One region of the Methylobacterium fujisawaense genome, then DNA from elsewhere that is predicted to be linked to it. Evidence: riboswitches for the same ligand, from Rfam matches in the RefSeq annotation. Region 1 holds a riboswitch; the other holds the start of a gene.
The links. Region 1 has a riboswitch for cobalamin ahead of ABC766_RS09400 (TonB-dependent siderophore receptor). Riboswitches for the same ligand answer to the same signal wherever they lie in the genome.
Positions count from the first base shown of each region.

Region 2: it holds a riboswitch for cobalamin, as region 1 does, so the genes downstream of both, ABC766_RS23945 (CbtB domain-containing protein) here and ABC766_RS09400 (TonB-dependent siderophore receptor) in region 1, are expected to answer to the same signal.

Region 1 covers NZ_CP155000.1:1,972,361-1,980,113, forward strand. The annotation lists gene ABC766_RS09380 (DUF1624 domain-containing protein) at 1-159, opposite strand, end outside; gene ABC766_RS09385 (DUF3526 domain-containing protein) at 419-1,906, opposite strand; gene ABC766_RS09390 (DUF3526 domain-containing protein) at 1,903-3,297, opposite strand; gene ABC766_RS09395 (ABC transporter ATP-binding protein) at 3,294-4,019, opposite strand; gene ABC766_RS09400 (TonB-dependent siderophore receptor) at 4,019-6,151, opposite strand; cobalamin riboswitch at 6,343-6,549, opposite strand; gene ABC766_RS09405 (hypothetical protein) at 7,117-7,317, opposite strand; gene ABC766_RS09410 (patatin-like phospholipase family protein) at 7,648-7,753, opposite strand, start outside.
Region 2 covers NZ_CP155000.1:5,041,976-5,049,728, forward strand. The annotation lists gene cobN (cobaltochelatase subunit CobN) at 1-1,730, opposite strand, end outside; gene cobW (cobalamin biosynthesis protein CobW) at 1,802-2,836, opposite strand; gene ABC766_RS23935 (DUF1636 domain-containing protein) at 2,833-3,234, opposite strand; gene ABC766_RS23940 (CbtA family protein) at 3,227-3,964, opposite strand; gene ABC766_RS23945 (CbtB domain-containing protein) at 3,981-4,163, opposite strand; cobalamin riboswitch at 4,200-4,392, opposite strand; gene ABC766_RS23950 (discoidin domain-containing protein) at 4,559-5,917, shown strand; gene ABC766_RS23955 (S10 family peptidase) at 5,981-7,576, opposite strand; gene ABC766_RS23960 (DNA polymerase III subunit chi) at 7,576-7,753, opposite strand, start outside.

The DNA.
Region 1 (7,753 bases):
GTCCGGCGGCGTCGCGGCGAGGTCCATGGGGTCTCGGACCTGCGCATGAAGGTAGAAGAACTCCCGCACGTGGTCGACGAGCATCAGGAGCATCACCAGCCCGCGCAAGGCGTCGATTGAGAGGATGCGCGGCGGGCGCTTCACGTCCGTGGTCGTCACGACTGGTCCTCAAGACGGCAAAGCAGGTTTGGGCGCTCAGCCGGGGTCCAGACGGTGCCCCCGCGGAGCATGCAGAAGCCGCGACGGCTCAATCCGCCGGCAAATCCCACCGGGGTGTACGGCCGCTCGCGCACGAGAGCCGGCAGTCGCCGCTTCGACGCGTGCCTGGACCGTTGCGCGCGGAGCGACGCGGCTCGACGTTCTGCATCGCCGGGCCGCGTCTCAAAATCCGGGCGGGCAGCCGACGTCGCGACAGCGCTCATACGGACCATATCGCGAAGCGGCGGAGGGCCAGCCCGGCCAGAGCCAATGCCACGCCCCACAGGGTGAGCGCACTGAGCGCGGCCTGCCATCGCGCTGCGTCTGCCGCGATCACAGTCGGAAAGCGCGGCACGGCATCGTAGGCGTCGAAATCGAGGCGCGCTGGGCAGCCTGCGCAGACGGCCGCCGGCCGCAGCTCCTGCGCCAGGATGCGCGGTTCGAAGAAGGCGCGCAGGCTCCGGCGGTACTCGGAGGCTGCAGCGAGAAAGGCGGCGTGGCGGGCGGCGTCGGTTCCCGCCGCCGTGTCGAGCGCGAGGGCGAGCGTCGTCGCCGGAGACAGAAGAGCCAGGCGTGCGCTCCAGGCCGCGGCGCCCTCGGCGCGGGCCTGCATCCCTGCGCGGTAGGGGGCGAGCGTCGTCTCGTAGAACGCATCCCGGGCCAGCCGCTTGATTTGCGGCGTCTCGCGCAAGTCGGGTCGGTCCGTGGTGCCGGGCAACCGCGCCGTCAGCCATGCGGCCGTGACTTTCGCCGCCTCGTCGCCCCGGTAGAAGGCATCCTGAACTTGGCGGCTGGCGTCGATGGCGGCGATCCGCGAGGGGGGCGGCGCCAGTTTGTCCACCGCGAGACCGAGGAGGGCCGGCAGGACAACGGTCACGCAGGCCCAGGTCAGCACGAGGATCGTCAGCGACGCCACAGCCCCGCGCCACAGGCTGGCGGCGAGGGCACAGGCGGCGACCCAGAGCACGACATAGGCGCAGAGCGCGGCGGCCAAGAGGGCGACGGTCATGGCCCAGCCGGGAGGGAGGTCCCGCCATCCCGCCAGCGCCAGGGCCAACGCCGTCCCCCCGATCACGGCGGCGACGAGGATGAGCGCTGCCGCGCCGAACTTCGCGCCCGCGACGATCCGGGGGTGAACGGGCTGGGCCGCGATGAGGCGGAGGATCCCGGCATCCTGCTCGGCGGCGAGGCGCGTTCCCGCGATGGCGATCACCGCCAGGGGAACGAGGTAGATAAGGACGAAGGCGAGGTCGAAGGGCCCGAGCCTCAGCGCGGCGGAGGATCCCAGTTCGTAGGCCGTGTCCTCGAAGACGGTGCTGAAGCCGAAGCTCGTCTTCATGACGGCGGGCTGGATCTCGCTCTGCCCCGCAGAGAGCACGGCCAGGGGCGTCGGCGGCTTCACGGCGTAGGCGACGAGGAAGTAGTGCATGTAGCCGAAGGCGTGGGTAGGATCCTGCCAGTAATTGACCGTCATCGCACGCGGCACGGCGTAGCGGGCGGCGGCCTCCTTAGCGTCCCGGAGGGAGCGCGCGGCATCGTCCGAGGCTTGCGCGATCGCGGCCCGTTCGCCCGCCACACGCTGGGCACCGGTATGGCCCCCGAGGCAGAGGGCCGCCAGGAGCGCGGCGAGAATCGCCCAGGTCAGCCGCTCGCGCAGGATTAGGCGCAGTTCGGTCCTCAGCAGTGGGAGAAAGCGCGATTGGCTCACGGGGCCAGCCTGCGGATCAGGGGGATGCTCCCGGCGCCGAGCAGCGCCAGCCACAGACCGAGCAGGAGGGCCGGGACCCGGATCTCGGCGAGGGACCGCGACAGCGGCAGGGGCGCGAAGGCAAAGGGCGGAATTGCGCGCCACAATTCCGGCCCCGCCAGCATGGCGCGTCCGTCGCGCTGTGGGTTGTCGCGGATCTCGGCATTCATGCGCTCCGAGATCGCCCGCCGGTAAGCCTCGGCAGACCAGACGAAATGGGCATGCTGGGCGAAATCGGTCCCTGCAAGGCCTTCTGACACACGCTGGAGGGCGACGCGCGGCGAGAGCAGGCCCGCCCAGCCGAACGCGGCATCCCGCGCAGCCAGGGCCGCGAAGAAGGCCCCGAGTTCCCGGTCGTAGACCGCGAAGGCATGGTGGTCGTTCTCCACCATCATGAGGCCACGCAGATCCACAGGGAGTTCCTGCGGATCGCTCACGCCGTAGCGGGCGAGCGTCGCCTGCGCTCGCGCATCGCTGGCTTCGGCGGATTTATGGGGACGCAGGTCCCCGTCGATCCGCAGCCGGGTCTCGCGATAAGACGGGGCGGGCGAGACCATCTCCATGCCTGCAGTCGCGAGCCGTGGCGCGACGAGGCACAGCGCGATCCAGACCGCGAGGGAGATCGTCAAGGCTCCCCGCGCCGTGCGGGCCAGCAACGAGGCGAGCATCGCGATGAGCAGGAAGACGGCACCGTATAGGGCCTGCACCGCGACCCAGACGAGGAGGCGCGGCCAAGCCTGCCAGCCCGCGGTGCCGAGGCTCGCGATGGCCACGCCGCCGAGCGTGAGGAGGGGCAGGCAGACCAGGACCGCAAGGACGAGGTTCAGGGCGGCGAAGCGGGCGGCAAAGAGTGGGATGGGCGGCGCGCCGTTGCCGAGGGCGAGGCGCAGGGTACCGCGCTCGCGATCCGCCGCGAAGGCGGCAAAGCCGAGGAGAAGCGCCACCAGGGGAACGACGAGGCCGACGACATCGGAGACATCGGAGGGGCCCGCCCGGTCGAAGGGGCCGGCATCCTGCACGGCGCGGTAGACCGCATCGTTGAACAGGTGCGCCTCGATCCGCACCATCCGGCCCGTATAGGGCTCGGTGCCGGGATCGAGGATGGCGAGGGGCGACGACGGGCGAAACACCCACAGGCCGTAATGATCGGCGGAATGCGGGTTCTTGGCATCCTGCCCGAGCCAGCGGGCCCGTTCTGCGGCCGTAACCTGCGCGACCTCGGCACCGTAATCGCGGGCGGATTGCCAGGCGCCGAGGCCCGTGACCATCAGGAGCAGGACGATCATGCCGCTGATCCAGCGGACGCGCGCGTCCCGCCACAGCAGCGCCAACTCCGCGCGGACGCGCCTCACGTGACCGCCCCCGACAGGCGCGCGATGTAGAGGCGTTCCAGATCGGTGTGCGCGTATCGCCTCGGATCGATCTCCTCGGCGACGCGCCCGCCCGCCAGCACGCCGACCCGGTCGGCCATCTCGCGCACGCGGTAGAGGTCGTGGGTCGCCATCAGCACCGCCGTGCCGCGCTCCGCCGCCGCCCGCACCGTCCCGGAGAAGGCCGCCGCCGCCGATGGGTCGAGGCCGGATGTCGGCTCGTCGAGCAGCAGCAGCCGGGTCTTTCGCGCGAGCGCGATGGCGATGCCGACCTTCTGGCGCATGCCCTTCGAATAGCCGGAGGCGGGCCGCGACCAGGCCTCGGGCGCCAGGCCGGCCGCCGCGAGATGCGTCTCGGCCTCCGCCCGATCGATCGCGAGACCGGCGAGGGTCGCGAAGTAACGGAGATTCTCCAATCCCGATTGCCCCGGATACAGGGCCACCTGTTCCGGGATGTAGGCGGTGCGCGCCCGGGCAGCGATGGGATCCGTCCCTGCATCGATCCCGCAGACCCGGACCTCCCCCGCATCGGCCTTCAGGAAGCCGAGGATGAGGTTGATCGTGGTGGTCTTTCCGGCACCGTTGGGACCGAGCAGGGCATAGACCTCACCCGCGCGCAGGGTGAGGTCGAGACCGCTGAGGGCGGTCCTGCCTCCGAACTGCTTGACGACGCGGCCGAGCGCCAACACCGTCTCAACCGCCATCAGAACCGCACCGTCACGGAGCCCGTGATGCGACGGGGCGAGCCCGGATAGACGCGGAATACGTTCAGTGAACTCTCGTAGTAATCGGTGTCGAATATATTCTCGATGTTGAGCGCCACGCGGGCGTTCCCGAATTTGTAATAGGCCAGCGCATCGACCGCGATGAAGCCCGGCAGGGTGAAGCCGGACCCCGCCGCGTCGCCCGCACGCTCGCCCACGCCGCGCACGCCGCCGCCGATCCCGAAGCCGCGCCACGCGCCCGCTGGCTCGTAGACCGCGAGCAGGCTGCCGGAGTGGCGGGGCACGTTGACCAGGGGGGCGCCGACCGGAAGGACGTTGTCCTTGGTGACCCGGGCATCGGCATAAACGTAGCCGGCCAGGAGCTTCAGTTCCGGCGTGATCTGTCCCTGGGCCGTCAGCTCGAAGCCCTGGCTGCGCACGGCGCCGGCCGCGAGGGAGAAGCCGGTATTCGCCGGGTCGGGCGTGAGCACGTTCTCCCGCTCCACGCGGAAGGCGGCGGCGGTGAGGAGCAAATTGCCGCCGAACAATTCGGACTTGGCGCCGACCTCGTAGCCGAGGCCGGTCTCGGGCGGCAGCGCCGTGCCGCGCGTGACGGCGGCGGCGTCGGTGCCGATATTCGGCCGGAAGCTCGTGCCGACATTGGTGTAGAAGGCGAGTTCCGGGATCGGCCGGTAGACCAGGCCCGCCCGGGGCGAGGCCGCGACCCGCGACTGGTCCACTTGGCTGCGCACCACGCGCTCGCGGAAGCTCTGTTCGAAGATGTCGAGCCGAAGGCCGATCAGCGCCCGCCATTCCGGGCTCAGGACGATCTCGTCCTGCGCATAGAGGCCGGTATTGGTGATGCGCTCGATATTGTTGCGTGGGATGGTGATCGGCGGCAGCGCCTGTCCATAGACCGGCGAATAGATGTCGAGGGCGAAGGGGCTCGTGCGGAAGTTCGAGCGCAGATAAACCGTTCGGCTGTCGGTGCTCTCCCGGTCCATGCCGAGGAGGAGCGTGTGGCCGATGCCGCCCGTGTCGAACCGCCCGATCAGGTCGGCCTGACCGACCGCCACGTCCCAGCGATAGTCGCGCACGTTGCGGTCGCGAAAGACAGTGCGGTTGTTGGCGGCGATGCCGCGGATCTCCGCCGATTCCCCTTCCAGATCGCCGGTGTTGAAGTAAGCGGCGAGCCGCATCTGCCAGTTCTCATCGAAGCGATGATCGACGCGGACCTGCAGCGAATTGTTGTTCTGGTAGGTGCTCTGACCGGGCTCGCCGAGGAACCGCGAAAGCGGCAGGAAGCCGAGTTGGCGGTTGAGCGCGATCACGCCCCGGTCGAAGACGATGCGGTTCTTCACGAACTCGGTCTCGACCGTAACGCGTGTGTCCGGCGTGACCTGCCAACTCACCACTGGAGCCACGAGCAGCCGGTCGCTGTCCACGAAGTCGCGGAAGCTGCCGGCCCCCTGTGCGGAGAGATTGAAGCGATAGAGGACTGTCCCGTCCGCGTTCAGGGCACCGCCGGCATCGATGGTACCGCGGGTCAGACCGAACGAATCGACCTGATTGCCGAACTCGACGAACCGTTCGGCGGTGGGTTGCTTGGTGATGAGGTTGACGAGCCCGCCGGGATCGCTGCGTCCGAACAGGGCCGCACCCGGTCCCTTGAGCACCTCGATGCGTTCGATATTCTGCGCGTCGGGCGGAGGCGGGGTCCCACGATTGAGGGGGAAACCGTTCTTGTAGATCTCCGAGGTCGTCACACCACGGATGGCGTAACTGAAGATCGAAAGCCCCCCGAAATTGTTCTGCTGGGCGACGCCGGGCAGATAGTTGAACGCACGGTCCACGCGGGTGGCGGCGAGGTCGGTGATCGTCTCCCGCGGCGCCACGGAGACGGCCACCGGCACGTCGATCTGCGGAGTGGCGGTGCGCGTGGCGCTGACGGCCGTGCCCGCTCCGTATCCCGGCGTCGGGCCGATCAGGCCGATGGTGCCGCGCCCGGAGGCCGTCGTGCGGCCGGCACCCTCCCCGACCTGCTCGACCGAGAGTTCCTCCAACGTCACGCTTTCCTGCGCCCGCACGTCCTCGATCGGGAGCCCGGCCGAGAGGACAGCGGCGAGCGCCAACCGCCGACCGCGATGCGGAGTCCGCGGACGACGCGCTGATGGCGCTGAAAACCGCGCAGGCTCGCCGTGAGACGGACGTTCGGAGGTCGCCACCACACACTCGCTGTTGCCGGGTGGAAGCCACGGGGATACGGGCAGCGTCGCCCACGAGACGGCGACACCGCGCGCTCCGCCGGGGCACCCCGCCCGAGGGACGTCATCGTGCCGAAGGCAGGTCTCCTGGCTCACGGGTCAAAGCGCCCGCCGGACCTTCCCAGTGCAAGCACCAGTGGTCATCGGTGGCAGGCGCTCGCCGCTCACAGTTGCGGGGGCAGCTTCGGATTCGCTCCGAAAAGCGCACCGAATTCCCGTCTTAGCTCCGGGCCGGGACCCGAAGAACCTTGGCCGGACGATATTCGCCACCGGCGCGCATCCGGTCAACGGGCCTGACAAACTTTGTAACAGTGTTACGTTACGTGTGGCGCTATGGCCACAGCCCGATCCTTGTTGGAACGCATGGCTCTCAAGTTGCCGTGATGGGCCGGTTTGGGCTCGGACGACGTGGGTCCGAACGAGATCGGCGGGCCGATGGCGGCTGGATATGCGCCATCCTGAACCGAACGGACGAGCGGTCATCGACGCCCTGTTTCATGCGCCGCTGGGCGCCGAGCGTCTCAGCTGATTGGAGATCCGATGGTCCGCTCTTGGCATCGTGTTGCTGATTGCCGAACGCGCGGCCCGAGCTCATGACCCGGCATACGGTCCTTCGGTGACCCGCTCCATTTCAGGGCCGGCCTTGCCGTCCAGCCTTGGATCGCGGCATGCGTCATCGCCGTAGTCGCGGTGGCCCCGTGCCAAAACTTCTCGTTCGGCGCGAACCCGATACCCTGACCGGCTGGCTTTGCACCGGGCACATGCTCTCGATCGGTTCGGTTCAAAGCCAGCCGGTCAAGTCACAGCGAGAATCTGCGCTCTCTCGATCGCCGCTACATCTTCCGCTCGCGATGGATACGCTTCTTCTTCGGAAGTGCCTTGTGACGGCCGATGGTGACCCTGGCTTCCGACACCGTCGGTCCGGCCAGCGCATTGCCCGGTGCGGGGCCAGCGGCCGTCGCGTCCGCGAACGTGGCGAAGGTCAACAGGGGTAAGGCGGCCAGCGCCGCGCGAAGAGCCCGGATCGTGTGCATAAGCGTTCACTCCTCTGTCTGTGGGCGCCGGGCCGTTTCCGGGGCCGGCCGGATGCGACGAGCGGTCTTCGGTGTGAAGGTGCTCCCCCGGATCGAGCCGGTCCGACTGCGAAGTGCCGCGCCGATCATGCGCGTGAACCGGTTTGAAGAGGCTTGGGCAGAGGCGCGCCCAACCTGAGGAAATATTGTCGAAATGCCACACGGTAGACTGATAAATGTAGTATGTGCTGCATCTATTAACGAATAAATAGAAGTCAAAACCCAAAATTTACGCCTTGATCTTGATCAAGTCCAGCAAGCTCTGCCACGCGATGCGGCGTTCCGACTGCGTCAAACGCCTTCAAGCAGTCGGTCGAGGTGGAAGGACGGACGCCGACCCAGATCCGGCCCATGATCGGTCAGGAACGTCGCGGCGCTCCGGCGTCCCTCGTCCCGA
Region 2 (7,753 bases), 3.1 Mb from region 1:
AGGGCCACGGCTTTGCCGGGCAGCCACTCGGTTGTCCCGTGCGTACCGAGCTGCACCAGAACGTCGAAGTGCTGCTGCAGGCCGAGATGGAATGCCAGATAGGCATGGGTCGGAGCCCGGTCGAGATCGTGATAGCCGGCCTTGCGATCGGGATCGCGCCCGCGGTCCGGTTGAAGGAAGACGGCGAGCCGACCGCGATCACGGATCGCCTCGTCCCCGGTGCGATCCGGAGCGGCGCTCCGATCGGATGCGGCCGTGCCCGTCAGCATCCGGAACCGGAAGGCGCCGTCGACGCAGGCCGGATCGGATTCGGCCTCGCCCCAGACGGCGGTGATCGAGGCGCGAGTCTCTTCGGGAAGGGTGTTCCACCAGGCTTGATAGGCGGGGAGGGGCACGCGGAACGCGGCCGGACCCTCCGTGAGATCCGCCATCAGCGTGCCGGCTTCCGGAAGTGCCCCCGTCGCGTAGCCCGCGGCGGCGAGGTCGGCGGCGATGGCGCGGGCGCTCTCGGGCGTATCGAGACCGACGGCGAAACCGGCCCGGCCGCCCCGGGCCGGATAGTCGGACAGGACCAGGGCCACGCGGCGCGACGGCCGGGGCAGGGCGGCCAGCCGCAGCCATCCCGCGGCCCGGTCTGCCAGGGCGGCGATGCCTGCGGGGTAGGGCACGGCCCGCCGCTGGGTGAAGCCGGCGACCTCCGGGCTTTCCTCCTTGAAGGAGATCGGAAAGCCCGAGAGCCGGCCGTCGAATTCCGGCAACGCGATCTGCATGGCGAGATCGGACGCGCCGAGGCCGCGGGCCGACGCCTCCCAGGCCGCGCGCGGTGACCCTACCGTGAACGCCTGAATGACCGGGCAGCCGGCGCCGTCGAGGACGAAGTCGGTGCCGTCCTCACGCGCGGAGAACGCCGTGGCTGCGATGACGAGGTCGGGTCTGCGCGCCCGCACCGCATCGGCGACCGAGGCCGCGGCCTCGGGCTCCTTCAGGCTTGACACGACCATCGGCAGCGCCCCGATCCCGCGGGCGCGCAGCGCGGCTGAGAGTGCGACGAACGGCTCGGTGTCGCCGCCGAGCACGGCGGAGCGATAGATCAGCAGCAGGGCCAGCGGATGGGCGGGCGACGGCGCGCCGTCGAGCGGGATCGCCGTTTCAGACGCGGCAATGGCTGTTTCGAGGGGGAGAGCGCCGCAACCCGGACACCAGGGAAAGCCGCGGGGCAGGGGCTGCGGAGGCTCGACCGCCCCCTCGGCGCCCAGCCGGATGGCCAGGGATCGCAGCATCCGCCGGAGATTGCCGGGACCACCGGCACGGAAATAGGCGTCGAGTTCCCCGGCGAGGGCGGGATCGGTGGAGAACGGCGCGAGGCGGGGGTCCGGCCGGTCGTCGCCCGGCAGGACCGCGAGCACGACGCCGTGCGCCCGCGCGGTTTCGGCGCAGCGCTCGATCCCGTAGCGCCAGTAATCCAGTCCGCCCAGACAACGGATCACCACCACCTTGGCGTGCGCCACGACGCGTTCGACGTAGAGATCGACCGACAGCGGATGCCGCAGTTTGGCGAGCTTCGCGAGCCGGAGACTCGGCAGACCGGGCTCTGCGGCGTGGGCCTGGCCGACCGCCGCGAGGTCGCTGTCGGTGAACGACAGCACAACCAGATCGCCGGGCTCCTGCCCGAGATCCACCGCCGCCTCACCCTCGTCGAGCGAGACGGTATCGATGCGCACGAGATGCATCGACGGCCCCTAAACCGCGGCCGCGCGCACCGGCGCGCCGCCGTCAGCCGCGCAGGCGCGCGCGGCGGCCGTCATCCCGCGAGGGCCGCAGCGACGGCGCGCTGGTCGAACCCCTTGAGGCCGATCACCACGAGGTTGCCGTCCCGGGCCTCCCCGGACTTCCACGGCCGGTCGAAATGGTGGGCCACGCGCCGGCCGACCCCCTGCACCACAAGGCGCATCGCCTTGCCCTCGACCTCGGCGAAACCCTTGATCCGCAGGACGCCCGGGATCTCGGCTGCCTTCTCGACCCGGGCCGCCAGATCGCCCGCCGTGATCGCGGGGCGGACTGGCAGCGCCACGGTCTCGAAGTCGTCGTGGTCGTGATCCTCGCCCTCGCCGTGATGCGACGGGCGGGAATCGAGATCGTCCTCGGCGGCCGCCGCGAGGCCGAGCAGCACCCGCGGGTCGATGACGCCATTCTCGGTCTCAACCACCTTCACGGCCCGGGGCAGGTGGCCTTCCACCTCGGCACGCACCCGAGCGCGGGTCGGGGCATCGATGAGGTCGGCCTTGTTGAGGACCACGAGGTCGGCGCAGAGGAGTTGGTCCTCGAAGACCTCTTCCAGCGGATTGTCGTGATCGACCGATTGGTCCGCGGCCCGTTGGGCGGCCAGTGCCTCCGGATCGTCCGCGAAGACGCCGGCGGCGACGGCCGGGCCGTCGACCACTGCGACGACCCCGTCGACGGTGACCCTCGAGCGGATCGCCGGCCACTGGAACGCCTGAACCAACGGCTTCGGCAGCGCGAGGCCCGAGGTCTCGATCAGGATGTGCTCCGGCGGCTCGGCGCGGCCGAGGAGAGTCTCCAGCGCCGGAACGAAATCGTCCGCGACCGTGCAGCAGATGCAGCCATTCGGCAGCTCGACGATAGCTTCTTCGGTGCAGCCTTCGACCCCGCAGGCGGCGAGGAAGGACTTGTCGAAGCCGACGTCGCCGAACTCGTTGACCAGGATGGCGAGGCGGCGCCCCCTGGCGTTCTCGACCACGTGGCGGACCAGCGTCGTCTTGCCGGCTCCGAGGAAGCCCGTGACGATGGTGCAGGGGATTTTGTTTACGATGGTCATTCCGCGGCCTCCAGGGTGCCGGCGGGGAGCGGGCGGGGTTCAGGGAACGGGGGGATGCGGGCGATCACGCCCTTGCGGAAGGCCTCCGGACGCTCGCGCCAGGGCACGATGCCGTCCGAGGTCGCCGCATAGGCCGCGAGCCCGGCGAGGATGGTCTCCGCCGAGGCGGCCGGATCCATGTCGCCGTAGACGTAGGTCCAGCGGTCGGCCGAGGCGACCGCCACGGTGCAGGGCCGCTTGCAGACCGACAGGCATTCCACCGCCTCGACCCGCAGGTTCGGCGTGCCGGCGCTCCGGGCCTGAAGCGCCTCCAAAAGGCGTGCTCCGGCGCGCGGTCCATCCGGATCGTCGTCCGGACGGCGGCAGGTCGTGCAGACGTACAGGACGGTCTCAGGCACGGGCCGTTCCCCGTTGCGTGTCGCGGGAAAACGCCTGCCACGCCCAGCCGAGCCCCAACCCGATCAGGATCCAGAAGACGAAGCTGATCGCCAGCGACCGGGCGGCGAACTGTGCGGCCAGTGCGGCCGGAAGCTCCGACGCGCCCTCCGGTGCCTGCGGGGCGCCGACGACGTGGGGGGTTACGATCAGGACGAGGCCACCCAGGATCGTGATCAGAGCACGGCGGATCGTGATCAGGTAGAGTCCCATTCCGGTCGCCGCCGCGGTCATCACCCACCAGGCCTGCCGCGCGGCCAGCGGTGCAGCGGCGCTGCCGGGCAGTTCCGGCGGCAGGCCGAGGCCCGGCGCAAGGGCGACGCTGGCGAAGCCCGCCACCGCGAAGGCGAGACCGACCTGCGGCGTCGGCTCGCGGCCGCAGGCGATCATCACCGCGCCGAGCAGCAGGGCGTAGCCGACGCCGCCGACGAGGGTCGCAAGACCGGTGAAGGCCATCCGCGGCAGGCCGGGGCCGGGCTGCCATTCCGGTGCCGCGTCGGGTGCGGCATGGTCATGCCCGGCATGGGCCAGCACGATCGGAAGGGCCTTCGCGGCCTGATGCGAGGGTTCCTGCTGCTCGTAGCGCTCGGCCGCGACGATCAGCGGCGAGGTCAGCGTGAGTTCGAGGCCCGTTACAACGGCAGCCGCGAAGAAGCCGGCGGCCAGGGCCGCCGACAGAAGCCGAATGATCATCCCTGCGCCGAGGGCGTCAGTGACAGGGGAAGTTCTGGGTATGGCGGAAGTCGTGCGCCGCGTTGTGGAACGCGATCGCCGGCGAGAAACCCGCCATGAACAGCAGGCCGAGGCCCAGCATGGCCGCGAGCGCGACGGCGACCGGACGCTCCGACGAGCGGGTACCGGCGGCGACGGGGGCGAGGGTCTGAGCGGTCATCGTCGAGTGTCTCCAGCCGCCCCACCGGCGGCATTGCGGGATCCTGTTGCGACGGCAGGTCTCCTGGCTCGCGGCTCGGCGCGCCCACCGCCTTCCCGGATCGCTCCGGTGGCGCTTGGCAGGCGCTCGCCGCTCACAGTTGCGGGGGCAGCCGCGGAATCGGGGCGAAACCCCTCACCGCATTCCCTTTTCACCCCGTTGCCAGGGCACCGTCACCGGCACGTTGTAGACGCATGCCGGCGACGACACAACGGAGCGGCGCCAGATCCGTTCGGATTCCCGTGCGTCCCTTCGCGGGTGGCCGGGCTTGACGTCCGCGCCCTGATGCGGGCACCGCCGCACCGGATGCCCGGCCGGCCCGGCATGGGCGCCTCCGCTCAGCTCTCGGAGACCCGATGGCCCTCGCAGACGATCCGAGCCCGGTCCTCGTCGATCTCGCGACCGGCCGCGCCCCCCGGATCGTACAGGATGAAAACACCGCCTGGCTCGAGATCGATCTGGGCGGTCGCTTTCCGATCCGCGCGGTCGCGCTGCGACCCGTACAGGATACTGTAGCGCCCGAGGTCGGCGATGTGGCCGTCGAGGTCTCGCAGGACGGCGTCACGTGGTCCGCGCCCGACATCGTCGGCTGGACCGCCAAGCCGGGCGCCCTCGTGGCCGCCATCGGAGCCGACGAGCGGGCCTGGGCGCGTCTCGTGCGGATCGCGGTGCCGGATCCGGCGCTCGTCGCAGGCGTCGACATCCGCGCCGATGAAGCCGCCATCGACCTCATCGCCCTGCGGGCGCTGCTCGGGCTCGACATCACGCTCTTGAACGAGAAGCCCGGCGCTAACGTCTACGTCACCTACAATCTCGAAGCCGCGCCTGGCCGGGCTAGCCGCAACCTCGTCGGCCTGTCACTGTTCGAGAACGGCGCCTTCGGCAATTGCCTCGTGCAGTACATCATCGCGGTCTCGATCGCGAAGGCGCTCAACCTGAAATACATCAAGGTCCCGAAGGTCGACCGCAGCAAGGTGATCTTTCTGACCGAGAGGCTGACCTGCGACGGCATCACGTTCATTCCGCCGGACGAGTCGCTTCCGCCGGACGGCTACTTCCTGTCAGGGCTGTATTTCGATCCGACGCAGTTCGAGCGGGTGACGGCGCTGCAGGGCCCGATCGACTCGCGCGCGATCGTTCAGGATGTAATCCGGCCCCTGTTCAACGGCCTGCCGCGGACATTTGCGGCCAAGCCCGACGATCAGCTCCTGATCCATATCCGGTCGGGCGACATCTTCAGCACCTGGGTCGACCCGCACTATCCGCAGCCGCCCTTCGCCTTCTACCGGATGGTCATCGACCGGCTGCAGGCCGAGGGCCGCATCCGTTCCGTCAAGCTCGTCTTCGAGAACCGTCTCAACCCGGTCATTGCAGAAGTGGAGGCCTATGCGGCGCAGCGCGGCCTGCCCGTGGAGATCCAGAGCGAATCGCTGATCTCCGACGTTGCCGCATTGGTGAACGGCCGCTACCTCGTCTTCGGGCTCGGAACCTTCGGGCCGGCGATCTGCCACCTTTCGGAGCGCGTCGAGCAGGTGTTCTACTTCGCGTCCAATTGGCCGCAGGGCTTTCAGTCGATTCCCACGATCGGGAAAGTGGTCGAGGTTCGTGATCGCGAAGGCCGGTACATGAAGGTCGGCGAGTGGCAGAATACCGACGCTCAGCGCCGGAGCATGGTGGAGTACCCGGCCGAAGCTCTCGCCTTCGACGATGTCTGATCGGTCGCGCCGGTCACGATCCGACCGGCGACGACCTTGCCGCCTGCATCCCGGACGAACACGTCACGGTGCGGTTCTGAGACGTTCCGCGGGTGCGCCGGCCGAACGCGCCGAGCCGCCATCGCGGACCTTCAGGGCGTCCGTGTACATCCGTTCGACATCCGCCTTGAAGGCGGCGCGGGAATCCGGCCGCGTGTAGAACATGTGGCCGCCAGGATAGACTGCGAGGCTCAGGCGACCGGCACTGTAGGCCGGGACCTGCGCCAGCAGGAGCTTCGAGGCGAAATACGGGGTTACGAGATCGGTGAATCCGTGCGCCACGAGGACACGCAGGTGCCCGTCGAGGGCCAGGGTCCCCTGAAGGTTCGAGAGCACCTCCGGTGCCTGTCGTCCCGAGCCCCAACTCCAGCCCCGATTGACCGCATTGTTCAGGAGCTCGTAGCGCATGTTGGCCACAGGCCATTTTAGCGTGCGCGCGTAGAGATCGAGCATCGCGCTGGTCAGCGGCGCCTGGAGCGCGGTGAGCTGCGGATCCTCGAAGCTCGATTGCGCGGCGGCCGGATTCGGGTCCCAGCCGGTGATGCCGGTGTCGTAGGCGCTCGTCACGCGACCTTCGGCACGATCGATCTCCCGCTGGACACTCCGGGTCGAGAGGCGCGCCGCCTGTGCGCGGACCAGGGCGGGATCGAGCCCGACGAGCGGGGCTACCTTCTCGGTCATCCGCGCAACCGCCGCGGAATCGCTCGGCCCCTTCAGGAGATCCGCCAGATAGGCACCGGATGCGTAAGCCTCGGCATCCCCCAGCAAGGCCGGCGTGGGTACCGTCCCGGCCCGCTCCAGCGCGCCGGCCGCCAGCGACGGCAACTTCAGGACGTAGCTCCAGGGATTGGCCCGCGGGGTCTCCAGCCACCCGAAGTCGAGCACCGGCGAGAGCAGCACCATCCCCGACAGGCCGACGCCGATCTCTTCCTGGAGCTTCTCCGTGATCAGCGGGCCGCGGAACCCGCCATAGCTCTCGCCGACGAAGAACTTCGGGCTCGCTAGACGATCGTTGTTGCGCAGGTAGCGGGCGATGGCTGCCGAGAGGGTCGCGGCGTCGGACTCGATCGACCAGTAGGCCTTGCCGTTGCCGTCTGCGGCCCGGCTGTAGCCGGTGCCGACGGGGTCGATGAAGACGAGATCGGTGAAGCCGAGCCACGTCCCGTCGTTGGGCGTGAGCGTGACCGGCTGCGACGGGCTGATGCTGTCGCCGCCGACGGGCAGCCGCCAGGGGCCGATCGCCCCGATGTTGAGGTAGGCCGACGCGGCGCCCGGGCCGCCATTGACCGCGAAGGTCACCGGGCGCTCCTGGCCGTCCTTGGACGCCACCGTGTAGGCCACGAAGGCGATCTCGGCCTGCAGCTTGCCAGCCTCGTCGACGAGCGGCAGGCTGCCGGCCGTGGCGGTGAAGTCGAGGACCCTGCCATCAGGCAGCGTGACGCTCTGCTTCGTGACGGAATCCGGCGGCAGGCGTCGTCCGTCCGGCCCGCGCGGTGCCGGCTTGCTCTCCGCGGGCGGATGTCCGTGCGGCGCCTCCTCTGCCCAGCCGGCGGAGGGCACGGCGATGAGCATGCCGAAGGCGAGCGCGGCGCGCGCGAGACGTCTGTTGAGGGCCACCATCACGCCTTCTTGTTCCAGCGTCCGGAATCGTCCTGCTGCCAGTAGGCGACCGTGTGGCCCGCCTCCTTGGCCTGCTTCCACTGCTCGCGCGCCCTAAGAAGGGCGTCCTGATCGGTCCCGTCGAACAGGATACAGATCCGCTCATACGCGCCGGCATCGGGCGGCAGGTCGGCGCCC